3 regions of the Pseudomonas sp. TE3911 genome follow, and region 1 is predicted to be linked to each of the others. Evidence: riboswitches for the same ligand, from Rfam matches in the RefSeq annotation. Region 1 holds a riboswitch; each other region holds the start of a gene.
The links. Region 1 has a riboswitch for cobalamin ahead of cobO (cob(I)yrinic acid a,c-diamide adenosyltransferase). Riboswitches for the same ligand answer to the same signal wherever they lie in the genome.
Positions count from the first base shown of each region.

Region 2: it holds a riboswitch for cobalamin, as region 1 does, so the genes downstream of both, ACVWXD_RS05115 (ABC transporter substrate-binding protein) here and cobO (cob(I)yrinic acid a,c-diamide adenosyltransferase) in region 1, are expected to answer to the same signal.
Region 3: it holds a riboswitch for cobalamin, as region 1 does, so the genes downstream of both, ACVWXD_RS12335 (CbtB domain-containing protein) here and cobO (cob(I)yrinic acid a,c-diamide adenosyltransferase) in region 1, are expected to answer to the same signal.

Region 1 covers NZ_JBSSFP010000001.1:786,794-794,616, reverse strand. Annotated here, with positions in the region: gene cobD (threonine-phosphate decarboxylase CobD) at 1-738, opposite strand, end outside; gene cbiB (adenosylcobinamide-phosphate synthase CbiB) at 731-1,639, opposite strand; gene bluB (5,6-dimethylbenzimidazole synthase) at 1,636-2,286, opposite strand; gene ACVWXD_RS03685 (cobyrinate a,c-diamide synthase) at 2,283-3,590, opposite strand; gene cobO (cob(I)yrinic acid a,c-diamide adenosyltransferase) at 3,587-4,198, opposite strand; cobalamin riboswitch at 4,278-4,530, opposite strand; gene ACVWXD_RS03675 (PQQ-dependent sugar dehydrogenase) at 4,630-5,943, shown strand; gene ACVWXD_RS03670 (C40 family peptidase) at 6,078-6,614, opposite strand; gene ACVWXD_RS03665 (C40 family peptidase) at 6,759-7,388, opposite strand; gene hda (DnaA regulatory inactivator Hda) at 7,602-7,823, opposite strand, start outside.
Region 2 covers NZ_JBSSFP010000001.1:1,105,154-1,112,976, reverse strand. Annotated here, with positions in the region: gene ACVWXD_RS05130 (hypothetical protein) at 1-106, shown strand, start outside; gene ptrR (putrescine utilization regulator PtrR) at 151-1,023, opposite strand; gene ACVWXD_RS05120 (aldehyde dehydrogenase family protein) at 1,127-2,509, shown strand; cobalamin riboswitch at 2,762-2,955, shown strand; gene ACVWXD_RS05115 (ABC transporter substrate-binding protein) at 3,071-4,081, shown strand; gene ACVWXD_RS05110 (FecCD family ABC transporter permease) at 4,078-5,094, shown strand; gene ACVWXD_RS05105 (ABC transporter ATP-binding protein) at 5,091-5,855, shown strand; gene ACVWXD_RS05100 (GNAT family N-acetyltransferase) at 6,384-6,872, opposite strand; gene ACVWXD_RS05095 (N-acetyltransferase family protein) at 6,869-7,318, opposite strand; gene ACVWXD_RS05090 (LysR family transcriptional regulator) at 7,456-7,823, opposite strand, start outside.
Region 3 covers NZ_JBSSFP010000001.1:2,699,888-2,707,710, forward strand. Annotated here, with positions in the region: gene cobN (cobaltochelatase subunit CobN) at 1-1,260, opposite strand, end outside; gene cobW (cobalamin biosynthesis protein CobW) at 1,264-2,325, opposite strand; cobalamin riboswitch at 2,419-2,619, opposite strand; cobalamin riboswitch at 2,661-2,866, shown strand; gene ACVWXD_RS12335 (CbtB domain-containing protein) at 2,963-3,151, shown strand; gene ACVWXD_RS12340 (CbtA family protein) at 3,163-3,867, shown strand; gene ACVWXD_RS12345 (cobalamin biosynthesis protein) at 3,864-4,256, shown strand; gene cobM (precorrin-4 C(11)-methyltransferase) at 4,327-5,073, shown strand; gene nfuA (Fe-S biogenesis protein NfuA) at 5,322-5,906, opposite strand; gene ACVWXD_RS12360 (fatty acid cis/trans isomerase) at 6,819-7,823, opposite strand, start outside.

The DNA.
Region 1 (7,823 bases):
CGCCCGCTGACGGGTATGCCCGGCAGTGTCGCGCAGGCACACTTGCCCCAACACGCGTGTCGGTCCGCTGACGGCCCAAGGCCCGACCTGTTCAGCGAGCAACTTGAGCAACTTGCGTTCGGCCAGCACAAATCCCAGACGCACGCCGGCCAGGCCGAAGAACTTGCCGAACGAGCGCAACACAATCAGACCGACCTGATGAGCCTGGCCTGCCAAACTCAACTCCGGCGTCACGTCCATAAACGCTTCGTCCACCACCAGCCAGCCGCCGCGCTGGGCCAGCCGTGTGTGCCAGTCCAGCAGGCGCTGGGGAGTCAGGCTCTGGCCTGTAGGATTGTTGGGATTGACCACCACCAAAACGTCGAGGCTATCGAGGAAGAAGTCGACTTCCTGTTCCTGCACCTCGCGCACCACATACCCGGCGCGGCGCCAGGCTTCGGCATGCTCGGCATAGCAAGGCGACAGCACGCCGACTTTGCCGGATCGGCGCAGGCGCGGCAGCAACTGGATCGCCGCCTGGGAACCGGGCACCGGCAATAAATGCGCGGCCCCGTAGTACTCGCTGGCAGCCTGTTCCAAGCCGTCGTCGGTCTCTGGCAATCGTGCCCAGGCACGCAGCGGGATCGGCGGGATCGGCCAGGGCCAAGGCGCGAGACCGCTGGACAGGTCAAGCCAGTCGGCCTCGGCAATCCCGTATTGAATGGATGCTTTACGCAGTCGGCCACCGTGTTCAAGCATAGAATTGCGCCCCCGCACATAGGATCAGCAGCCACAACCATACGCCGCGCTGCACCAGTTGCCAGCCTCGGTCGATGGAGTCGGCATCCGCCGCCGGGCCTTCGCCCAATGGCGGACGCTGGTGTACTTCGCCGTGATAAATCGCAGCACCACCCAATTCAACACCCAAGGCGCCTGCGCCGGCAGCCATCACCGGCCCGGCGTTGGGGCTGTCCCAGGTCGGGCCCTGGGTGCGCCAGCATTTGAGGGCCAGGCGGGTTTTGCCGAGCACGGCGTAGGTCAAGGCCACCAGGCGTGCCGGAATGTAGTTGAGCACGTCGTCGATTTTCGCTGCGGCCCAGCCGAAGCGCTCGAAGCGCTCGTTGCGATAGCCCCACATGGCATCAAGGGTGTTGCTCAATCGGTAGAGCACCACGCCCGGTACGCCAGCGACCACGAACCAGAACAGCGCGGCGAATATCGCATCGCTGCCGTTTTCCAATACCGATTCGGTGGCGGCGCGGGCGACTTCGGTGCGATCCAGCTCGCTGGTCTGGCGGCTCACCAGGTAACTCACCCGCGTGCGGGCTTCATCCAGGTCATCGCTGCGCAACGCCTGGGCCACCGGCATCACATGCTCGCCGAGGCTGCGCATACCGAGGGCGCAGTACAACGCCAGAATCTCCAACACCCAGCCGATATAAGGCGCCCACGACAACGCGGTGGCCAGCAGCGTCAACGGCACCACGGCGATAAACCACGCCGTCACACCGTGACTGCGCCAGCCACGGCCGCCACTGTTGAAACGTTGCTCGATGCGCCCGGCAAAATTGCCGAACGCCACCAGCGGATGCCAGCGCCTGGGCTCGCCCAGTAGCGCATCCAACGCCACTGCAGCGACACACAGCAAGGCCACACTCATTGACTTACTCTCCACGTATTCTCAAACAACATGTCACTCAGCGGACGCGGTTCGGTCCAGCCTTCGAGCTGCAACATCGGTGCCGGATAGAACTCGACGACCGGCCCCAGGCACAACACAGCCAGAGGTTTTGCGCCGGGCGGCAGGCCCAGCAAATCGGCCAGGGCCTGGGGCTCAAACAACGAGACCCAGCCCATGCCAAGGCCTTCCACGCGAGCGGCCAGCCACAGATTCTGGATCGCGCAGGACAGCGAGGCCATGTCCATCTCCGGCAAGGTGCGCCGGCCGAAAATATGGCGCTCGCGATCATCCATCAATGCCGCCACCAGTACTTCGGCACAGTCATTGATGCCTTCGACCTTAAGCCTCATGAACTCATCGGTGCGCTCGCCAAGGGCCTCGGCTGTGCGCACGCGCTCTTCTTCCACCAGTTGCTGGATCTGCCCGCGCAGGTGGCGGTCGCTGATGCGGATAAAACGCCAGGGCTGCATGAGGCCGACACTCGGCGCCTGATGCGCGGCCTGAAGCAGGCGGTGGAGCAATTCAGGGGCGACAGTGCCACCGCTGAAGTGACGCATGTCGCGGCGTTCGGCAATGGCGCGGTAAACGGCATCGCGGTCGGCCTGGGGGAAGGCGTTGTCAGTCATGGCGCTATCGTGGGTAAAAACAATGCGGCCACAGCAGCCGGATTCGACGGAAAGTAGAAGTGCACGTAAGAGGCCGTCATCCGCCCCTGTCGGTAGACCGCTTCGGCCCCGCGCCCACCATTGGGGCTCAAACCACGGGCAATCGGTTGCCATTCGGTGCTGGTCAGGGAGTGGTGATAGGTATGGCCGCGCAGTACGCCTTCCGGCAATTCGACGCTTTGCAGCGCCAGGGCCGCCAGTTTCTTTTGCATCACTGCATCACCCTGCAACAGGCCGAGCAGTTCGGCGCGGTTGCCGTCGACGTCGGTGAGGGAGTTCAGCAGGTAGAGCATGCCGCCACACTCAGCGAGCAACGGCTTACCCGCCGCATGGTGAGCACGGATGGCGTCGAGCATCGGAGTATTTTCCGACAACGCCTGGTGGTGCAGTTCCGGGTAGCCACCAGGCAGATACAGACTGTCGGCGTCAGGTAATTCGCGATCGTGGATCGGGGAGAAAAATGTCAGCTCAGCGCCCATCGCCCGCAACAGGTCAAGACTGGCGCCGTAGGTGAAGGCGAAGGCTTCGTCGCGGGCCACGGCAATGCGGACACCGGCCAACAACGGCTCAGCTTCGATCACTTCAGGCGCGGCGAAGGTCACGGGCGGCGGTAAAGCGACTTCGCAACTGCTGCCCAAGGCTTGGGCGGCGGCGTCCAGGCGTGCATCGAGGTCATTCAGTTCGCTGGCTTGAACCAGGCCCAGATGACGGCTCGGCAGCTCGATTCCCGTCTCGCGGGACAGCGCGCCGTACCAGCGCAGGCCTTCAGTGAGGCTACCTTCGAGCAATTGCGCATGACGCAACGTGCCGACGCGGTTGGCCAACACGCCCGCGAACGGTAGATCCGGCTGGTAGCGCGCAAGGCCTAGCGCCAGAGCACCAAAGGTTTGGGCCATGGCGGTGCCATCAATCACGCCCAGCACCGGCACGCCGAAGTGCCGCGCCAGGTCGGCACTGGAGGGCGTGCCGTCGAACAGACCCATCACGCCTTCGATCAGGATCAGGTCGGCCTCCCCCGCCGCTTCCCACAGCAGGCGGCGACTTTCCTGCTCGCCCACCATCCACATATCCAATTGATACACCGGCGCACCGCTGGCGCGTTCGTGGATCATCGGGTCCAGAAAGTCCGGACCGCATTTGAACACGCGCACCCTACGTCCCAGATTGCGGTGCAAACGGGCCAGGGCGGCGGTGACGGTAGTTTTGCCTTGGCCGGACGCCGGTGCGGCGATCAATACGGCCGGGCAATGACGGGGCTGATTCAAAGTTCGACGCCCTTCTGTGCCTTGATACCGGCCTGGAATGCGTGTTTGAGCATGCCCATTTCGGTGACGGTGTCGCCCATCTCGATCAGCTCCGGCTTAGCGCCACGGCCAGTGACCACCACGTGTTGCATCGGCGGGCGGGCTTGCAGGTCGCTGAGCACTTGGTCCAGGTCGAGGTAGCCGTGCTTGAGGGCTATGTTCAGCTCGTCCAGCACCACCAGGCCGATGGTTGGGTCTTGCAGCAGTTCGCGGGATACCGCCCAGGCTGCCTCGGCGGCGGCGATATCGCGCTGGCGGTCCTGGGTTTCCCAGGTAAAGCCTTCGCCCATGACGTGGAAACGCACTTGCTCGGGGAAGCGGCGGAAAAACAACTCTTCGCCAGTGCTGTTACGCCCCTTGATGAACTGCACCACACCGCATTGCATCCCATGGCCCATGGCGCGAGCGAGCATCCCAAACGCCGAGCTGCTCTTGCCTTTGCCGTTGCCGGTGAGTACCAGCAGCAAGCCGCATTCGTTAGGGGAGTTGGCGATGCGCTCGTCGATCACGGCTTTTTTGCGCAGCATGCGCGCCAAGTGGCGTTCGTCGCGGTCGGGGGTATCGGTCATGGCAGCTCTCCGTTGGGGCTGGACAAAAACGGCGGGCAGGAAAAAGAAAAAACAGACAGCCAAGCATCGCCCACCGTGATGCTGTTGGATGATCCAGGCCGGTCTCCGGGCTCATGAGTGGCGCAGCTCTTGTAGAGAGCAAGCAGGCCAACGCTGCGCCTTCCCATATCGCACGCGATACAGTGGCAAAAGCAGCGTCTTGACTCATTTACCGTTGCGGGGGCAGCGCCGGAATTGCGGCGGCGCTGTGTACAAGCGCGCTCACTCACCGGCTTCCCTGTTTCACTCTGTCGACCCACGGGTCACAGAGCACCTGGAACAAGCGGCGAAGGTTAGTGGGTTGGGGGTGGAGCGTCAATGAAAGCTAGTCGAGTACTTGAACCATCGCACCACCGCCCTCCTCTACCCTTACAGGTATCAAGGAGAACACCATGCATAAAACCAGACTCGCCCTGTTAATCATGCTTGCCGGCACCCTCGCGGCGTGCGGAGAAAGCTCAACCCTGAAGGTTTCCGACGGCACCGGCCCCTCGCCCCGACTGCCGGAACCGAACAAAACGCTGATCCCTACCGTCAACATCGCTCCAGCCATCGGCTGGCCAGATGGCGCGAAGCCAACGGCAGCCCCCGGCACCCAAGTGGCCGCGTTCGCCGAGGGCCTCGACCACCCGCGCTGGCTGTATGTGTTGCCCAATGGCGATGTGCTGGTGGCGGAAACCAACGCACCGCCCAAACCGGATGACGCCAAGGGCATACGCGGCTGGGTCATGGAGAAGGTCATGGGACGTGCCGGCGCCGGGGTGCCGAGCCCGAACCGTATCACTCTATTGCGCGATGCCGACCACGACGGCGTCGCCGAAACACGTACGGTGTTCCTGGAAAACCTCAATTCGCCGTTCGGTATGACCCTGGTCGGAAACGACCTGTATGTGGCCGACTCGGACAAGCTGCTGCGTTTCCCCTATCAGCCAGGCGAAACTGCCATCAAGGCCCAAGGCTCCAAGGTGGTCGACTTGCCAGGCGGTCCGCTGAACCATCACTGGACGAAAAACGTGGTGGCCAGCAAGGATGGCAGCAAGCTGTACGTGAGCGTCGGCTCAAACAGCAATGTCGGTGAAAACGGCCTGGAGGCGGAACAGGGGCGTGCCGCGATCTGGGAAGTCGACCGCGCCAGCGGCCAGCACCGTATTTTCGCCTCCGGCCTGCGCAACCCCAATGGTATGGCTTGGGAACCGCAGAGCGGCAAGCTGTGGACAGCGGTGAACGAGCGCGACGAGATCGGCAGCGACCTGGTGCCGGACTACATCACCTCGGTCAAGGACGGCGGTTTCTATGGCTGGCCGTTCAGCTATTACGGCCAGCATGTGGATGTGCGCGTCACGCCGCAGAACCCGGACCTGGTCGCCAAGGCCATTGCGCCGGACTACGCCGTAGGGCCGCACACCGCTTCTTTGGGCCTGACGTTCGCCGAGGGCAGCAAACTCCCGGCGCCGTTCAGCAACGGCGCATTCATCGGCCAGCATGGCTCGTGGAATCGCAAGCCGCACAGCGGCTACAAGGTGATTTTCGTGCCATTCGAGGCAGGCCAGCCTAAAGGTCAGCCGGTGGACGTGCTGACCGGCTTCCTCGATAAAGATGAGAAAGCCATGGGCCGCCCAGTGGGCGTGGTGATTGATCAGCAAGGGGACTTGCTGGTGGCGGATGACGTGGGGAACAAGGTATGGCGGGTGTCGGCGGCCAAATAAACGCCCCCAGAAGCATCACAAAACCAATGTGGGAGGGGGCTTGCTCCCGATAGCAGTGGGTCAGGCACAGATACTGTGACTGATACTTCGCTATCGGGGGCAAGCCCCCTCCCACATTTAGTTAGGTATTGGGTTCAGGGATTACGTGCCAGGTTTGCTGGCAATACCCGCTTGGCGCTCAGATAGGCATTCTGCCAATACGCCTTGGACAGGGTATCGAGCTTCACCGTACCGCCGGTTTGCGGCGCATGGACAAAGCGGCCCTCGCCCACATAGATCCCAGCATGGCTGACCTGCGAACCACCACCGGTGGCGAAGAACAGCAGGTCACCTGTTTGCAGGTTCTGCTCACTCACGTCCTGAGCGCGCATCACGATCAGCTCACGGGTAGTGCGTGGCAGGGAAATGCCGGCGGCGTCACGGAACACAAAGCCGATCAGGCCACTGCAATCAAAGCCCGAGTCCGGCGTGTTGCCGCCCCAGCGATAAGGCGTGCCGACCAGGCCCAGCGCACGGAAGAGCACGTCTTCGGCAGCAGGCGAGAAATTCTGGGTGGCGTAGTTGAATACCGGCTTGGGCTTGGCCGCGACAGGAGCAGGCGGCGGACGGCTGGCGCAGGCGCTGAGCAGCGCGGCGCAAACGAGAAGAACTAGGCGGGCTGACGTCGACATGTGCAGAACAATCCTGATCTGGATGCGGCTTTCGCTGCCGAACGCTGAAAACCAGAACGCGCAAGCAAGGCTCGCGCGAACGGATTACAACAATGTCCAGGGATTCTAGCGCTTACACGTCAAACTTCAAGTATCACTTTAAGTTTACTTGCTAGCGGTAACGGTCGTCGGGGCCATGGCGAGTGCACGCTTGGCTTCGATGAAGGTTTTGCTCCAGTAACTGTCGCCCAGGTTGTCGACTCGGACACCGCCACTGCGACGGCTGCTGGAGTGGATAAACTGGTTATCACCCAGGTAAATACCGGCGTGACTGACACGACCACGACCTGCAGTACTGAAGAAAAGCAGATCACCGGGCTTGAGGTTGTTGCGCGCGACCAACGGTGCGTTCACGTTGATCATTTCGCGAGTGGAGCGTGGCAAGTTCATGCCAGCTTCTTCACGAAACAGATAGCCGATGAAACCGCTGCAGTCGAAACCGGCTTCGGAAGTACCGCCAAAACGGTAACGGGTACCGATCAGGGACATGCCGCGTTCGAGAATGCTGTCGGCCAGAACTGGAAGCTGATAAGGCTTGCTGCCGGAGAAATCGGCCAGTTCTTTCTCTGTTGCAACTTCTTCCTCATAGACAGTGGAAGACTGCGCTGCAACAAATTTTGCCTGGGAATGTTGTTGAGGCTTTTGCTGCTCAACCACCTGCTGAGGGTGGGAGGCGCAACCAAACAACAGGGTAACGAGTGCGAGAGGCACGAGGGGTGCGAAGCGATTTAGCATGGGCACGACCGTGGCTGATGTGTAAAGAAGCCGAGACTATGCCCTCTATCACATCGATTTGCAAATTCAATCGTGATCTATGTGACTTCCTGTTTGGACTATGACATCTAAGCCCTTAACACCCTATAAGCGCCTTTCGCGTGGCCAAACCGGCTCAAACGCGGGTTTTCTGACGCCTGGAATTTGCCAAAACCCCTGCAAACAAAGGGGTTGCTACCAGCCGAGGGTTTCTTTGAGAAAGGGAATGGTCAGTTTACGCTGGGCCTGCAAAGAGGCTTGATCGAGCTGTTCGAGCAAATCGAACAACGCACTCATGCTGCGAGTGCCACGGGTGAGGATAAAGTGTCCGACTTCGTCGGTGAGGTGCAGGCCGCGGCGAGAAGCACGCAGTTGCAGGGCGCGCAATTTGTCTTCGTCGGAGAGCGGGCGCATCTG
Region 2 (7,823 bases), 320 kb from region 1:
GGCCCTCGGTGTATTCCTTGGTGGTTTGGCGTTGTGGCTGGTGCAGCTGGGTGCGACAGCAATCATGGCGAAACTCGCCATGGGCACCTTCCAGTTCGGCGGCTGATAAAAAAACAGGTGGGACGGGACTTATCCCCTCCCACAGTGGATTCAGGCGGCTACCAGCCCGCGCTCTTCCAGCAACTTCACAAAGCTGTTCAAACTCTGCGAAACAGTCCCCCGCCGCCAGATCAACCAAGTGTTCAGCAAGCGAAAGCTGTCCATCAGCGGCCACACACTCACCGCAGCGAACCCGGGCATGCTTTCCAACATACTGCGCGGCATCAGCGCCAGCCCAGCACCGGCGCTGACGCAGGCGAGCATGCCGTGGTAGGACTCAATCTCGAAGATCTTGCCCGGCACCGCGCCGTCCTGTGAGAACCAGCGTTCAAAGTGATGCCGGTACGAGCAGTTCGAGCGGAACGTATAGATGTTCTCGCCATTTACGTCCTGCCCCCGGCTGATCGGCGCATGGTGCAGTGGCGCGATCACCACCATCTCCTCCTCAAACACCGCCACGCCCTCCAGGGTCGAATGCAGCACCGGCCCGTCGACAAACGCGGCGGTCAGGCGCCCCGACAATACCCCTTCGATCATGGTGCCCGACGGCCCGGTGCTCAGGTCCAGTTCGACCTTGGTGTGCTTCTGGTTATACGCCGCCAGCAACGCCGGGATACGCACCGCCGCCGTGCTTTCCAGGGAGCCGAGGGCAAACGCCCCCTGAGGTTCTTCCCCCGCCACCGTCGCGCGGGCCTCTTGCACCAGATCGAGAATGCGCCGCGCGTAACCGAGGAAATTCCAACCCGCCGGCGACAGGCGCAGTCGGCTCTTCTCGCGGATAAACAGCTCCACGCCCAGATCCTGCTCCAGTTGCTTGATCCGCGTGGTCAAGTTTGACGGCACCCGATGAATCAACTGCGCGGCGGCGCTGATGCTGCCTTGTTCGGCGACGGCCTTGAAGATTTCCAGTTGCACGAGATCCAATTCATTCTCCATTCGTGAACGTATTGCTTAATATTATTCAGTTTCCAGAAAAGATCCAGCCCCGTACGCTGACCTCCATTCCCAACGTACACAGGACGGTGCCATGAACGCGAACACCCACGCCTTATCGATCAACCCCGCCAACGGCCAAACCGTCGGCAACTATCCCTACGAAACAACAGCGCAGCTGGATGCCGCCCTCGACCGCGCCACCAGCGCCTTCCGCACCTGGCGCCGCCAGCCGGTGAGCCAGCGCGCCGAGCTGCTGTTAGCCCTGGCCGCCGCCTTGCGCGAGCAAGCCGAAGCCATGGCGCAGATGATCACTCTGGAAATGGGCAAACCCATCGCCCAGGCACGTGCCGAAGTCGAAAAATGCGCGCAACTGAGTGAATGGTACGCAGCCCAAGGCCCGGCCATGCTCGCCCCGGAACCGACCCTGGTCGACAACGGCACCGCCCACATCGAATACCGCCCGCTGGGCCCGATTCTCGCCGTAATGCCGTGGAACTTCCCTGTATGGCAGGTACTGCGCGGCGCCGTGCCAACCATGCTCGCCGGCAACACTTACGTGCTCAAACACGCGCCGAATGTGATGGGCAGCGCCTACCTGATCCAACAAGCGTTCCGTAAAGCCGGCTTTGCTGAAGGCTTATTCGAAGTGATCAACGTCACCCCCGAGGGCGTGTCCAAAGCCATCGCGGACCCACGTATTGCCGCCGTGACCCTCACCGGCAGCGTGCGCGCCGGCATCGCTATCGGCTCCCAGGCCGGTGCAGCGTTGAAAAAAAGCGTGCTGGAACTGGGCGGCTCCGACCCGTTCATCGTGCTCAACGACGCCGACCTCGACGCCGCCGTGCAAGCCGCGCTCATCGGCCGCTTCCAGAACAGTGGCCAAGTCTGCGCCGCCGCCAAGCGCTTGATCATCGAAGCCGGTGTTGTGGAAGCCTTCACGGCCAAGTTCGTCGAAGCCAGCCGTGCCCTGGTGATGGGCGATCCCACATCAGTTGCCACCTACATTGGCCCAATGGCCCGCTTCGACCTGCGCGACGAGTTGCACGGTCAGGTCCAGGCCACCCTGGAGGAAGGCGCGACCCTGTTGCTCGGCGGCCATAAAGTCACAGGCGACGGCAACTACTACGAGCCCACCGTACTCGCCAACGTCACCGACCAGATGACCTCGTTCAAACAGGAACTGTTCGGCCCCGTGGCCTCGATCATCACCGCCCGCGACGCCGACCACGCGGTGGCCCTGGCCAATGACAGCGAGTTCGGCCTCACCGCGAGCATCTTCACCACTGACGCAGCGAAAGCACGGGATATCGCCAATCAGCTGGAAACCGGCGGGATCTTCATCAACGCCTTCAGCGTCTCCGACCCACGGGTGGCGTTTGGCGGCGTGAAGAAAAGTGGATTCGGTCGCGAGCTGTCGCACTTCGGCGTTCGCGAGTTCTGCAATGCGCAGACGGTGTGGCTGGATCGAAAATAACCCCGGCTGCGCAGCGGGCCTTTCATGGCAGGTGGCCGTGTTGTGGTGAGCGATCTGATCGCGCATTTAGGCGGGATCAAGCAAAAAACGGATTGCGAAGCTACTGACGAACACACATTGGCCGCCTCCTTTTTGCGAGGCGCGAACGTCCTAGCGACTTTTTAACGATAGACCCCATCACTTGGCGCGACATCGAAGATCGCGCCACCGGCACGCAAACTGAAGCTCAGCCTCCCTCTGCGAGGCTGAATCAACTACCATAGCGCCGCCGGTTCCCCCATGGGACTAATAGGGAATTCGAAACGCCGCCCGCGGCGTCAATCGAAACTGCCCCCGCAACTTTAGGTGCCGAGCCTGCTCCTTAACGCCACTGGACCTCGTCCGGGAAGGCTGGAGCGTGGCGAAGACGCATCAGTCAGGAGACCTGCCGGCCCAGCACAATCACTAACCGGCGGGGTGTCCGGGAAGGACATCCTTGCCTGCCCGACCGGCAGCGTTCAAGGGCGTATTTCCGAGCCGTACTGCCCCTGCTTCACCTACGGTTCACACGGAGATCGCCCCATGCTGCCACGCGTTACTGCCCTGATCACCGGTCTGGGTTTCTGTGCCCTGGCTCAAGCGGCGCCCACTCACTACCCGCTGACGGTCCAAAACTGCGGCAGCGCCGTGACCTTCCCGCAAGCCCCCGCACGCAGCGTGACCATCGGCCAGGCCGCCACCGAAATGCTGTATGCCCTGGGCGTCGGCGACAAAGTGGTCGGCACCTCGCTGTGGTTCAACAGTGTGCTGCCCCAGTACCAGGCGCAGAACGACAAAATCGAACGCCTGGCCAACAACGAGCCAAGCTTTGAAGCCGTGATCGCCAAACGCCCGCAACTGGTGGCTGCCGAGCTGGAATGGGTGGTCGGCCCGCAAGGCGTGGTGGGCACCCGTGAGCAATTCCACGAGTTGAAGATCCCCACCTACCTGCTGCCTTCCGACTGCGAAGGCAAGGACAATCTGGTGGGCGCCGACGGCACGCGGCTAGAGCCGTTCCGCATCGAGACCCTCTACAAGAGCATCAGCCAACTGGCCGAGATTTTCGACGTGCAGGCGCGCGGCCAACAGCTGAACGACGACCTCAAGGCGCGCCTGGCCAAGTCCGTTGCCACGGCGCAGAGTAAAGGCCTCAAGCAAGCCAGCGCGCTGGTGTGGTTCTCCAGTTCCGAGATAGCCAGCGACCCGTACGTGGCGGGCCACAAGGGCATCCCCGAATTCATGCTCGAAACCCTCGGCCTGCACAACGTGGTGCAGTCCGATGAAGAGTGGCCCGCCGTTGGCTGGGAAACCATCGCCAAGGCCAACCCGACGTTCCTGGTGATCGCCCGCATGGACCGTCGCCGCTACCCTGCCGACGACCATGAAAAGAAACTCGCCTTCCTGCGCAGCGACCCGGTCACGCGCAACATGGACGCCGTCAAACACAACCGCATCATCATCCTCGACGCCCTGGCGTTGCAGGCCAGCCTCCGCACGTTCGATGGCCTTGAACAGCTGGCCGGCGCCATCGACGGCTACGACCTGCGCAAATGAGTAAAAGCGTGATCCGCACCCTGCTCGCCCTGACCCTGCTTTCAGCCGCCCTACTCGCGGGCGTGGCCATCGGCGAAACGTCCATCGATCCGCAGGTGGTGCTTCAAGTGCTCGCCAATAAGCTGTGGAACGCCGGCTATCTGCTCGATCCAATCGACGAAGGCGTGGTGTGGAACTACCGCCTGACGCGCGCCCTGGTCGCTGCCGCGTGCGGTGCGGGGCTGGCCACCTGTGGGGTGATCTTGCAGTCGTTGCTGCGCAACCCGCTGGCCGATCCCTATCTGCTGGGTATCAGCGCCGGCGCCTCCACCGGCGCGGTGTTGGTGGCGCTGATGGGCGTGGGCGGCGGGTTGATTTCACTGTCGGCCGGCGCGTTTGTCGGGGCCATGGCGGCGTTTGCCCTGGTGATCTTGCTCGCGCGGGCCAGCGGCTCTATGAGCGGTACCGGCCAGATCATCCTCGCGGGCATTGCCGGTTCGCAGATGTTCAATGCCCTGACCGCGTTTCTCATTACCAAGTCGGCCAGCTCCGAGCAGGCCCGCGGCATCATGTTCTGGCTGCTGGGCAACCTCAGCGGTGTGCGCTGGCCTTCGGTGTGGCTGGCGGTGCCGGTGGCGGTTGCCGGCTTGGCGGTGTGCTTGTGGCATCGGCGTGCGCTGGATGCGTTTACCTTCGGCAGTGACTCGGCGGCGTCCCTCGGCATTCCGGTGCGCCGCGTGCAATTTGTGCTGGTGGGCTGCGCGGCGTTGGTGACGGCGGTGATGGTGTCGATTGTCGGCTCCATTGGCTTTGTCGGCCTGGTGATCCCCCATGCGGTGCGCCTGTTGCTGGGCACCGGGCACTCGCGGTTGCTGCCAGCCAGCGCCTTGGGCGGCGCGCTGTTTTTGATCGCGGCGGATGTGCTGTCGCGCACCTTGATCAAAGGCCAAGTGATTCCTGTGGGCGTGGTCACTGCCCTGGTCGGCGCGCCGGTGTTCGCGTTGATCCTGATCGGGCGGAGGAATGCGCGATGAAAGTGCTCAGTTGTACGGGCCTGGGTTTCAAAGTGCGCGATGCCGAGTTGCTACGGGATATTCATCTTGAGGTGCAGTTGGGGGAAACCTTGGGGATTGTCGGCCCGAACGGCTCCGGTAAATCCACCTTGCTCAAACTGCTGGCGGGGTTGCGAACACCCGCCTCTGGTGAGGTAAGGCTTGGGGGCACCCGTTTGGGCGACCTGTCCCGCCGCGCCATCGCGCAACAGCTGGCAGTGGTGGAGCAACAGGCCGACACCGACGACGCCATCCGCGTATTCGACGCCGTGGCGTTGGGGCGCACGCCATGGTTGTCGGCGCTGAGCCCGTGGTCACGCGAGGACGACGCCATCGTGTGCCAGGCCCTGCACGATGTGGACGCCACCCACCTGAGCCAACGCGCCTGGCGCAGCCTCTCCGGCGGCGAACGCCAACGTGTGCACATCGCCCGCGCCTTGGCGCAACGGCCACAGATTCTGCTGTTGGATGAGCCGACCAATCACCTGGATATTCAACATCAACTGGCAATCTTGAAGGGTGTGCAAGGGTTACCGGTGACGACGCTGATCGCGCTGCATGACCTTAATCAGGCCCTGACCTGTGATCGATTGGCGGTGCTCGATCACGGACAATTGGTGGCGCTGGGCACACCGCTGGACGTGCTGACACCGCAGCGGTTGCAGGAGACGTTCGGTGTGCAGGGGCATTACCTGACGGACCCGTTTGATGGAGCGCAGATACTGCGGTTGCGTTCTAACTGAGGCGCTCGGTGAGCACCGCAGATGGACGTTAAGTGACCGATGAGCCTTTTGTGGTGAGCGGGCTTGCCCCGCGCTGGGCTGCGAAGCAGCCCCAATAAAGCCACCGCAATTTCGCAGAAAAACCGCAGTGCCTGGTTTTAGGGCTGCTGCGCAGCCCAGCGCGGGGCAAGCCCGCTCACCACAGAGAGCACTTTCAGCACATAAAGCTCTTCCTCCATAGCAAGTACTTTCACCACAGACAGCACTTCCACGCAGATGGGCGTTATGTGACCGATGAGCCTTTTGTGGTGAGCGGGCTTGCCCCGCGCTGGGCTGCGCAGCGGCCCCAATAAAGCCACCCCAATCTCTCAGAAAAACCGCAGTGCCTGGTTTTAGGGCCGCTGCGCAGCCCAGCGCGGGGCAAGCCCGCTCACTACAGAAAGCACTTTCACCAAAGGACACACGTTCAGCACAGGACGTACTTTCACCACAGGAAATACTTCCACCACAAGAAGCCCTCTGACCACAACGAGCGCGCTCACCGCAAACCTATAAACTCCGCTGCATATGCGTCGTCTGCCACACCGGGTCGGCCTCGACATCCACAATCTCAAACCCCTGCCGTACCCAAAAATCAATCGCCCCAGGCAGGAATGGGTGGGTATGCAGATACACCACGTCCACGCCGTCCGCCCGCGCCCTGCCCTCCAACGCGCGGTATAACTCCCCCGCCAGACCGAAGCGGCGAAAGGCCGGAAGGACGAACAGGCGCACCACTTCCACAGTCTTGCGGCCTTGGTAATTCAATTGGGGGAAACGATCGTCGTAGGGCAAATAACCGATGGCGGCGATGATCTGGTGGTCCTGGCGAGCGATCAGGAAGTGCCCATCGCCGTGAAGGTAAGTGGCCTCGAATTGCGCCAGGTCGGCGGGCATGCTGGTATCGCTGAGCTTGGGGAACAGCTCGGCACGGGCTGCCAGGACGAAGGCCAGAACCTCTGGAATGTCGGCAACCGTGACCGTCTGGATATTGATCATTCACTCACCCGCTCGTACCGCAAATACCCGTTGGCCGCTGTTCCCACACACACGAACCCAGCCGCCTCATACATTAACCGGGCCGGGTTGTCCGCCCGCACGCACAAGCTCAACCGCGCATAACCAGCCTGCCCCGCCGCCGCCCGGTAGGCCTCCAGCAATGCACGCCCAATACCCTTGCGCCGATATGCCTCGCCGACGTTGATTGTGCACAACTCGGCAAGACCGTCCTCGGGCATCCACATCGAATAACCGGCGAACTGTCCGTCGAGCATGGCCACCGTCAATCGCTCAACGTTGTTGACCCAACGTGTGAGGTGCCGTTCCAACTGATCTTGCCAGGCCACTTCGTGTGCAGGCTCCCAACGCTGGATATATCCCCGCTCACCCCGGTAAACCGCGGGCAGGTCGGTGATCCTGGCCGGCCGTAGCGTCAGCTCGTTCACTCAAGCAACTTGCAGAATGAAGTGCCCTTCAGGGCTGCAGGCGGACAGGCAGGATGGGGCTGAGCGCTTGAGGCCGGGTTGAAGAAGCTCATGTACATCCCTTCGTTTGAGTGGGAGGCGAAAGGTTACCCGGCCAGTCATGCATCCTCCAGCTTGTCGCGCAAAAACTCGATAAACCGCTGGGTCTTCGCGGGCAGCAGCCGCGTTTCGGTCAGGGCATAAACTGAAACCGACGAGCCATGCCAGTCGGGCAGTACTCTGCACAGTGTCCCGCTGACCACATCCTGCTCGGCAATGCCTTCGGGCAGCAGCGCAATCCCCAGGTTCAACGCGGCCAGGCGTCTGAGCATGCCCACGCTGTTGAGCTCAAACCGCCCGCTCACGTCGACGTCCACCTTCTCCGACCCCGACTCTAAGACCCATCGATGCGCCCTTGACCCGCGCATGCGCAAACATTCGTGATGCGCCAGATCTGCTGGCTGAGCTGGCAGTCCGGCGCGTTCCA
Region 3 (7,823 bases), 1.9 Mb from region 1:
TGGCACCGGGTAACCTTCAGCTTGCAACGCACACAGGATATTCAGCGCCGCCGCCGGGGTGTCCAGGCCCACACCGTTGCCGATGCGGCCATCGCGGGTCGGGTAGTTGGCAAGGATCAGCGCGATGCGTTTATCCGCATTCGGCACACGCGCCAGTTCGACCCAACGGCGCGCCAGCTCGGCGACAAAATCCATACGCTCGGGCGCTGCGCGGTAGCACACCACGTCCGACTGGCTGCGTTCGCTGCGCCAGGCCAGGTCTTTGAAGCTGATCGGCCGGCTGATAATGCGGCCGTCCAGCTCCGGCAAGGCAATGTGCATCGCCAGGTCGCGCGGACCCAGGCCTTGTTCACTGGCCTCCCAGCCGGGCTGGTTGTCCTGGGCGCAAATCGCCTGGATCACCGGAATGTTGCGGCGAAATGGCCGCAAATGCGGGGCTTCGGGGCTGGATTGGGCAAAACCGGTGGTATTCAGAATCACCGATGCCTGCACGTCATCCAGCAAATCCTCGACCACCGCGAGGCAGCCGGGCTCTTTCAAACTGGCCACCGCCATCGGCAACGGGTTGAGGCCCGCCGCCTGCAAGCGCTGGCAGAACACATCGATAAAACCGGTATTGGCCGCCTGCAAATGGGAGCGATAGAACAGCACCGCCGCCACGGGATGGTCGGCGTGCCAATCTGCCTGCCAGTCGCTCAGGCAAGCATTGGCTTTGCCGGGATGATAAATCGCCGTACGCGGCAAGGCTTGCGGCTCGGCCCACGGGTAGTCGCGGCCCATATAGCCGCTGGCCAGGCAGCGATAAAAGTCCAGCGCGTTGCCCAGCCCGCCCTGGCGCAGAAACTGCCACAAGCGATCCCGCGCCTCGACGCCGACGGTACTGAGACCGCTGAGTTCCGGGTCCGGGCGATCATCCCCCGGCACCAGGATCAGCTGCACACCGCGCTCGGCCAACTCCACCAAGCGCTCGATGCCGTAGCGCCAATAACCGATGCCACCGTGCAGGGAAATCAGGATGACCTTCGCGTGGCGCAGCACCTCATCGACATACAGGTCGACCGAAGCGTGGTTCTGCACCTGCATCGGGTTGGCCAGGCGCAGGCTCGGGTAGTCATCCGGCAACTGCTGGGCCGCTTCGGCCAGCAGCGCCAGGCTGGAATCACCGCTGCACAGGATCACCAGCTCGGCGGGGGTTTGTCCAAGGTCGGCAATATTGTCGTCCGCGACAAAACCACCGGGCTGAGTCCTGAGCAGGTGCATGGATTAAACGCTGAGCGCGGCGCGCAGTTGCGCTTCGAGGCCGACCGCATCCAGGTCCTGGCCGATCAGCACCAGGCGCGTGATGCGTGCTTCGTCAGCACCCCAGGCGCGGTCGAAGTGTTTGTCAAAGCGGGTGCCCACGCCCTGGATCAACAGGCGCATCGGCTTGTTCGGGATCGCGGCGAAGCCTTTGACACGCAAGATGCCGTGTTGCACGACCAGTTGAGTCAATGCGTCGAGCAGCAGCGCTTCGTCGGCCTGGGGCAAGTCGATGGAGATGGAATCAAACGCATCGTGGTCGTGATCGTCTTCACCTTCGTGGTGATGATCGTGATGGCTATGACGACCGTCGATATGCTCTTCGGAGCCGGCGCCCAGGCCAATCAACACGTCCAGGGGCACGCGACCGCTGCTGGCTTCGATGATTTTGACGGCTGGCGGCAGCTCTTCGGCGACTTCCAGGCGCACACGGGCCAGGTCTTCCGAGCTGATCAGATCGGCCTTGTTGAGGATGACCAGGTCCGCGCTGGCCAATTGGTCGGCGAACAGCTCGTGCAGTGGCGACTCATGGTCCAGGTTCGGGTCGAGTTTGCGCTGGGCGTCCACTTGATCGGGGAACGCAGCAAAGGTACCGGCGGCCACGGCCGGGCTGTCGACCACGGTGATCACCGCGTCAACCGTGCAGGCGCTGCGGATTTCCGGCCACTGGAAGGCTTGCACCAGCGGTTTTGGCAGGGCCAGGCCCGAGGTTTCGATGAGGATATGATCGAGGTCGCCGCGACGGGCGACCAGTTCGCGCATCACCGGGAAGAACTCTTCCTGCACGGTGCAGCACAGGCAGCCGTTGGCCAGTTCGTACACGCGGCCATTGGCTTCTTCTTCGGTGCAACCGATGGAGCACTGCTTGAGGATTTCACCATCAATGCCCAACTCGCCGAACTCATTGACGATGACGGCGATGCGACGGCCCTGGGCGTTGTCGAGCATATGGCGCAGCAAGGTGGTTTTGCCCGAGCCGAGGAAGCCGGTAACGATAGTGACGGGGAGTTTGGCCAGTGTTTTCATCGGATGCCCTTGGGGGCGGGCATACGGGACGATAGGCCCTGCGGCGCGGCGCAGAAGCGGATTTCGTCACCGGATCACCCCGCCCGGTTGAATTAGAAAATCGGTTGCGAGGCAGGTCTCCTGGCTTAGGGCTTGCGGGTCGCTAGACCGGCGCCGGCTGCGCCTTCCCGCCGTTGATGGCAGTGGCGTGGCAGTCGGATGAACCCTTCACAGTTGCGGGGGCAGCCGCGGATTGAACCGCGTTCCCTTCTTAGCTTCGGCCTGGGCCGAAGAACCTCGAAGGTGCAAGGCTACAGGGGCTCGGTGAATTTGACTACCGTCGCTCTGCATGCTTTCCTACATGCCTTGTTTCGGGTGCCCTTCACAGGGTGAAACGGGAAACCGGTAAATCATGGCTACCATGACCAGTCCGGTGCTGCCCCCGCAACGGTAAGCGAGTGAAGCGTCAGATCCACTGTGCCTGTAAGGCATGGGAAGGCGATGCTTTATAGACCCAGTGTCCCTCGCAAGCCCGGAGACCGGCCCGAAAAATCAGATAACAAACCCGCGGTGGGCGGGCGCTGTTCGGAACTCTGCGTGCCTGGCTCGCGGGGTTTTCATGCGCTCGTTTCATCCAGACACCTGAAAGGGACGCGCCATGTCGATCATCAGCAGCACTTCGCACTCCGCCAGCAGCACCTCTACCTTGAGCCAACGCCTGACCGCCGCCATCGGCGCGTCGATCCTCGGCGCGTGTCTGGTGTATTTCGCCGGTTTCTCGCATATCGAGGCGGTGCACAACGCTGCCCACGATACCCGCCACAGCGCCGCGTTCCCGTGCCACTGAGACCTGCCGACATGATCAAGCGTATTGCGCAAACCGCAGGTTTCACCGGCCTGTTGGCCGCGCTGCTGCTGACCCTGCTGCAAAGCTTTTGGGTCGCCCCGCTGATTCTTCAGGCGGAAACCTTTGAAAAAGCCCCGGCGGCAACCGAAGTGGTGCATGAGCACGCTGCCGGCGCTGCTGCCCACACCCACGATGCCGAAGCCTGGGAGCCTGAAGATGGCTGGCAGCGCGTGCTGTCGACCACCGGTGGCAACTTGGTGGTGGCGGTTGGTTTTGCACTGATGCTGGCCGGCCTCTACACATTGCGCGCCCCCACCCGCACGGCGCAGGGCCTGCTGTGGGGCCTGGCCGGTTACGCAACCTTCGTGCTGGCGCCGACGATGGGCCTGCCACCCGAGTTGCCGGGCACCGCCGCCGCTGATCTGGCACTGCGCCAGACGTGGTGGATCGGCACTGCGGCCTCCACCGCTGCCGGGATTGCGCTGATCGTGTTCGGGCGCAACTGGCTGCTGAAAGTGCTGGGCGCTGCCATCCTCGCGGTACCGCACGTCATTGGCGCGCCGCAACCGGAAGTGCACGCAATGCTCGCGCCGCAAGCCCTGGAAACGCAGTTCAAAATCGCTTCGCAACTGACCAACGTGGCATTCTGGCTGGCCCTGGGGCTGATCAGCGCCTGGCTGTTCCGCCGCAAACGCGACGATCAATACTCCGCATGACCTACGTGGTCGGCCTGGGTTGCCAGCGGGGTTGTGAGGTTCATACCCTGCTGGCGCTGTTTGATACCGCTCTCGCCGAGGCAGGGATTGATCCCCAATGCATCACCGCGCTGGCCAGTATCGACCGCAAACACGACGAGCCAGGCTTACTGGCTCTGGCACGGCACTTGAACCTGCCGCTGGAGTGCTTCAACGCCGAGCAACTGGCGATTTATGAACACCGGCTAAGCCACAAGTCCGACGTCGCGTTCGCCCACACGGGGTGTTACGGCATCGCCGAAAGTGCCGCCCTGGCCCTTGTTGAACAGCTCGGCGGCGCGCCTGCCCAGTTGCTCATCACCCGCAAAAAAACCGCCCAAGCCACCTTTGCGTTGGCCTGCGCCGGTTAAAACCCCGATAATCGCCCTCCCCGATCATGAGCAATCTTCATGCTCGCCCGTTTTTTGACAGGAATTCTCCATGACCGTCTACTTCATCGGCGCCGGCCCCGGCGACCCGGAATTGATTACCGTCAAAGGCCAGCGGCTGATCCGTAGTTGCCCGGTGATCATTTATGCCGGTTCGCTGGTGCCTGCGGCGGTATTGGAAGGTCATCAGGCAGAACACGTGGTCAACAGCGCCGAACTGCACCTTGAACAGATCATCGACTTGATCAAGACCGCACACGCCAAAGGCCAGGACGTGGCGCGCGTGCACTCCGGGGATCCGAGCCTTTACGGAGCGATCGGCGAGCAGATCCGCCTTTTGCGGGAATTGGGCATTCCATTCCAGATCATTCCTGGCGTCACCGCCGTAGCGGCCTGCGCAGCGTTACTGGAGACGGAGCTGACCCTGCCAGACATCGCCCAAAGCGTGATCCTGACCCGTTATGCCGATAAAACCAACATGCCCGCCGGTGAGGGTTTCGACAGCCTGGCGCAGCACGGTACGACCATGGCGATTCATCTGGGGGTGAATCATCTGGAGAAAATCGTCGCCGAACTGCTGCCGCACTATGGCGCGGATTGCCCGATCGCCGTGGTGCATCGCGCGACTTGGCCGGATCAGGATTGGGTAGTGGGCACCCTTAGTGATATCGCCGAGAAAGTCGCGTCCAAAGGTTTTCGGCGTACGGCGTTGATTGTGGTGGGCCGGGTGCTGGCGAGTGACAGTTTCAGTGAGTCGTCGCTGTATCGGGCGGGGCATGCGCACCTTTATCGACCTTGATTATTCACTTCATAAAGACCCTATAAGCCACTGATAAATATCAATAAATACAGATAAATATGGGAGGATCTTGCTCCTGATAGCGGCGGGTCAGCTTCCAATGGGGCAACTGAGCTACCGCTATCGGGAGCAAGCCCCCTCCCACAGTTAATCTTAGTTGTTAGGTTTATTGCGTAAGATTCTGAATTTAAAGCAAAAAAAACGGCGCTCACGGGGCGCCGTTTTTCTGTTCGCAGTGAACGCCTTACTCAGTAGTAGGCGTTTTCTTTCTGCGTGTGGTCCGTCACGTCACGGACGCCCTTGAGCTCCGGAACGCGCTCCAGCAGGGTGCGCTCGATGCCTTCACGCAGGGTCACGTCCGCCTGGCCGCAGCCCTGGCAGCCGCCGCCGAACTTCAGCACGGCGATACCGTCATCGACCACGTCGATTAGGCTGACCTGGCCGCCGTGGCTGGCCAGCCCTGGGTTGATCTCGGTTTGCAGGTAGTAGTTGATGCGCTCGTTGACCGGGCTGTCGGCGTTGACGCTCGGCACCTTGGCGTTTGGCGCCTTGATGGTCAACTGGCCGCCCATACGGTCGGTGGCATAGTCCACCACCGCGTCGTCCAGGAAGGCTTCGCTGAAGTGGTCGATGTACGCGGTGAAGCTTTTGAGCCCCAGGGCGGTGTCTTCAGGTTTCTCTTCACCGGGTTTGCAGTAAGCAATACAGGTCTCGGCGTACTGGGTGCCGGGCTGGGTGATAAAGACGCGGATGCCGATGCCTGGGGTGTTCTGCTTGGACAGCAGGTCAGCCAGGTAATCGTGGGCGGCGTCGGTAATGGTTATGGCAGTCATGGAAACTCCTCACAGGCTTGCCCGGAGTTTACGCCAAATTATTACGGAGGTACAAAGTCCTAGTGTTTTTGTCGGGTTAGGCTTTGGTTTCGGGGTGGTGGTGTGGATGTGGGGTGTATATCCGTTATTTAGGTGGCGGCTACAATTGGTTCCGACCTGACGGCGGGTCACTTTTGAAAATAGCCGGAATGCCGGCCCCGCCAAAAGCAACCAAAAGGCTCTTGCCCCACCACTCGGTGCCTCGCCTAGGCGCGGCATGGCCGTAATCCGACATTGATTTTTTGGGGGGGCGCTTTCAGATCAAAAGTTAGAGCGCGACGGCTTTAGAGCCTACCGGATTTTTGTCTGTGTACTCGGGTAAAAATGTGGGAGGGGCGGTGCGACGATTCGACTTGCTCCCGATGGCGGTGTGTCAGCGAAAAGATCTGTAACTGACCCACTGCCATCGGGAGCAAGCCCCCTCCCACATTTTGATCTCCATGTATCAGATAGGTATCAGCCTGCTTTTGCCCTGCTTTTGCTCTGCTTTTGCTCTGCTTTTGCTCTGCTTTTGCTCTGCTTTTGATCTGGCCCTTACATCCTTTTCGCTGACGAAGTCAGCGGTCTTTTGATCTGCGCTTTTGATTGTGATCTTGGGCGCCCCATCAAACACGCTGGCCGAACGCAGGCTTGAATCCGTGGGTAACCCGGCAGGACGCCGGGTTAGCCGCGCTGGGCCATGGATGGCCCATCGCGGCGGCCCACGGATTCAAGCCGGAGTGAGGGCACACCGAGCCTAGGCGAGGTGCCGAGTGTTGGGGCGAAGCGTTTTTGGTTACTTTTTGCGCTCTTCAAAAAGTGACCCGCTGTAAGAGCGGAACCCATAGCCGCCGTGACCCAAATAACGGATATGCCCGCCCCCCCCCCAACCACTCACAAATTCTCATACCGATTCATATCCAGGACCCCCGCCTCAACCGGCGTAGTCTCCCGAACATACTCCGACAAGTCGTGGAAATACCGCCAAAACAGCGGATGACTACGCCTCACCCCCCAACGATCCACAATCTTCTCAAACTGCGCGGCATCCTTGACCTGCTCCATCTGCGCCACAAAAACAGACACTTCCTGCGCCGGAATATTGAACATGAAGTTCGGATAACTACTGAGCACCCCAGGGTAAACAGTCACCGTATCCAGCCCCGGCTGATAGCGGTACGCCTCACCCAGCAAAAACGCCACATTACTGTGAGCCCTATTACGCAGCAGGCTGTAAACCACACGCGTCCCACTGGCAGTCTCAACACGCAACATCGTCGCCTCAGGCAACTGATCTATCACCTTAAGACCAGCCGCCGGACGCAAGGTCAGCCGGCTAAGCGCCTGCTCAGCATCCTGCAAGGCAGGCTCAATACCGTCACGCGAACAATAAGCACCAGAACAGCGATTGATCGGGTCCGGGCTCGCATTCAGATCGCCGTAACGGGCAATCAACTGGTTGGCAAAGTCCCGCTTGGGATCCTGTTCATTGAGGTGCAAACCTGTCGGCTTATCGTCATCAATGGCTTCGTAATCCAGCCACAACTTGATCTTGCCGCTGTTCTGGTACCAGTCGTCCATAAAGTCTTCACGAGAATCCGCCGGCATCAGGCGCAGGAAGTTCTGCTCGGCACCGTTACGGATCAAGTCGAAGTAAAGGCGAGTCTGGGCCTGGTGCGAGACGTTGCCAAACACATCGAAATTCACCGCCAACTGGTAATAGGTCCGTTCCAGCAACGGATAGTCGAACAGCCACATCGTCTGAGGCACTTCGCCGATCAGGCCTTTGTTGACCGACGCACTGTCAAAGTGGCGGAAGATACTCAGCAAGGCGTTGTCATTGCCCGCCCACAGGCTCGACCAACTGGGTGGCGGCAAATCGGCATAACTGTCCCGGCG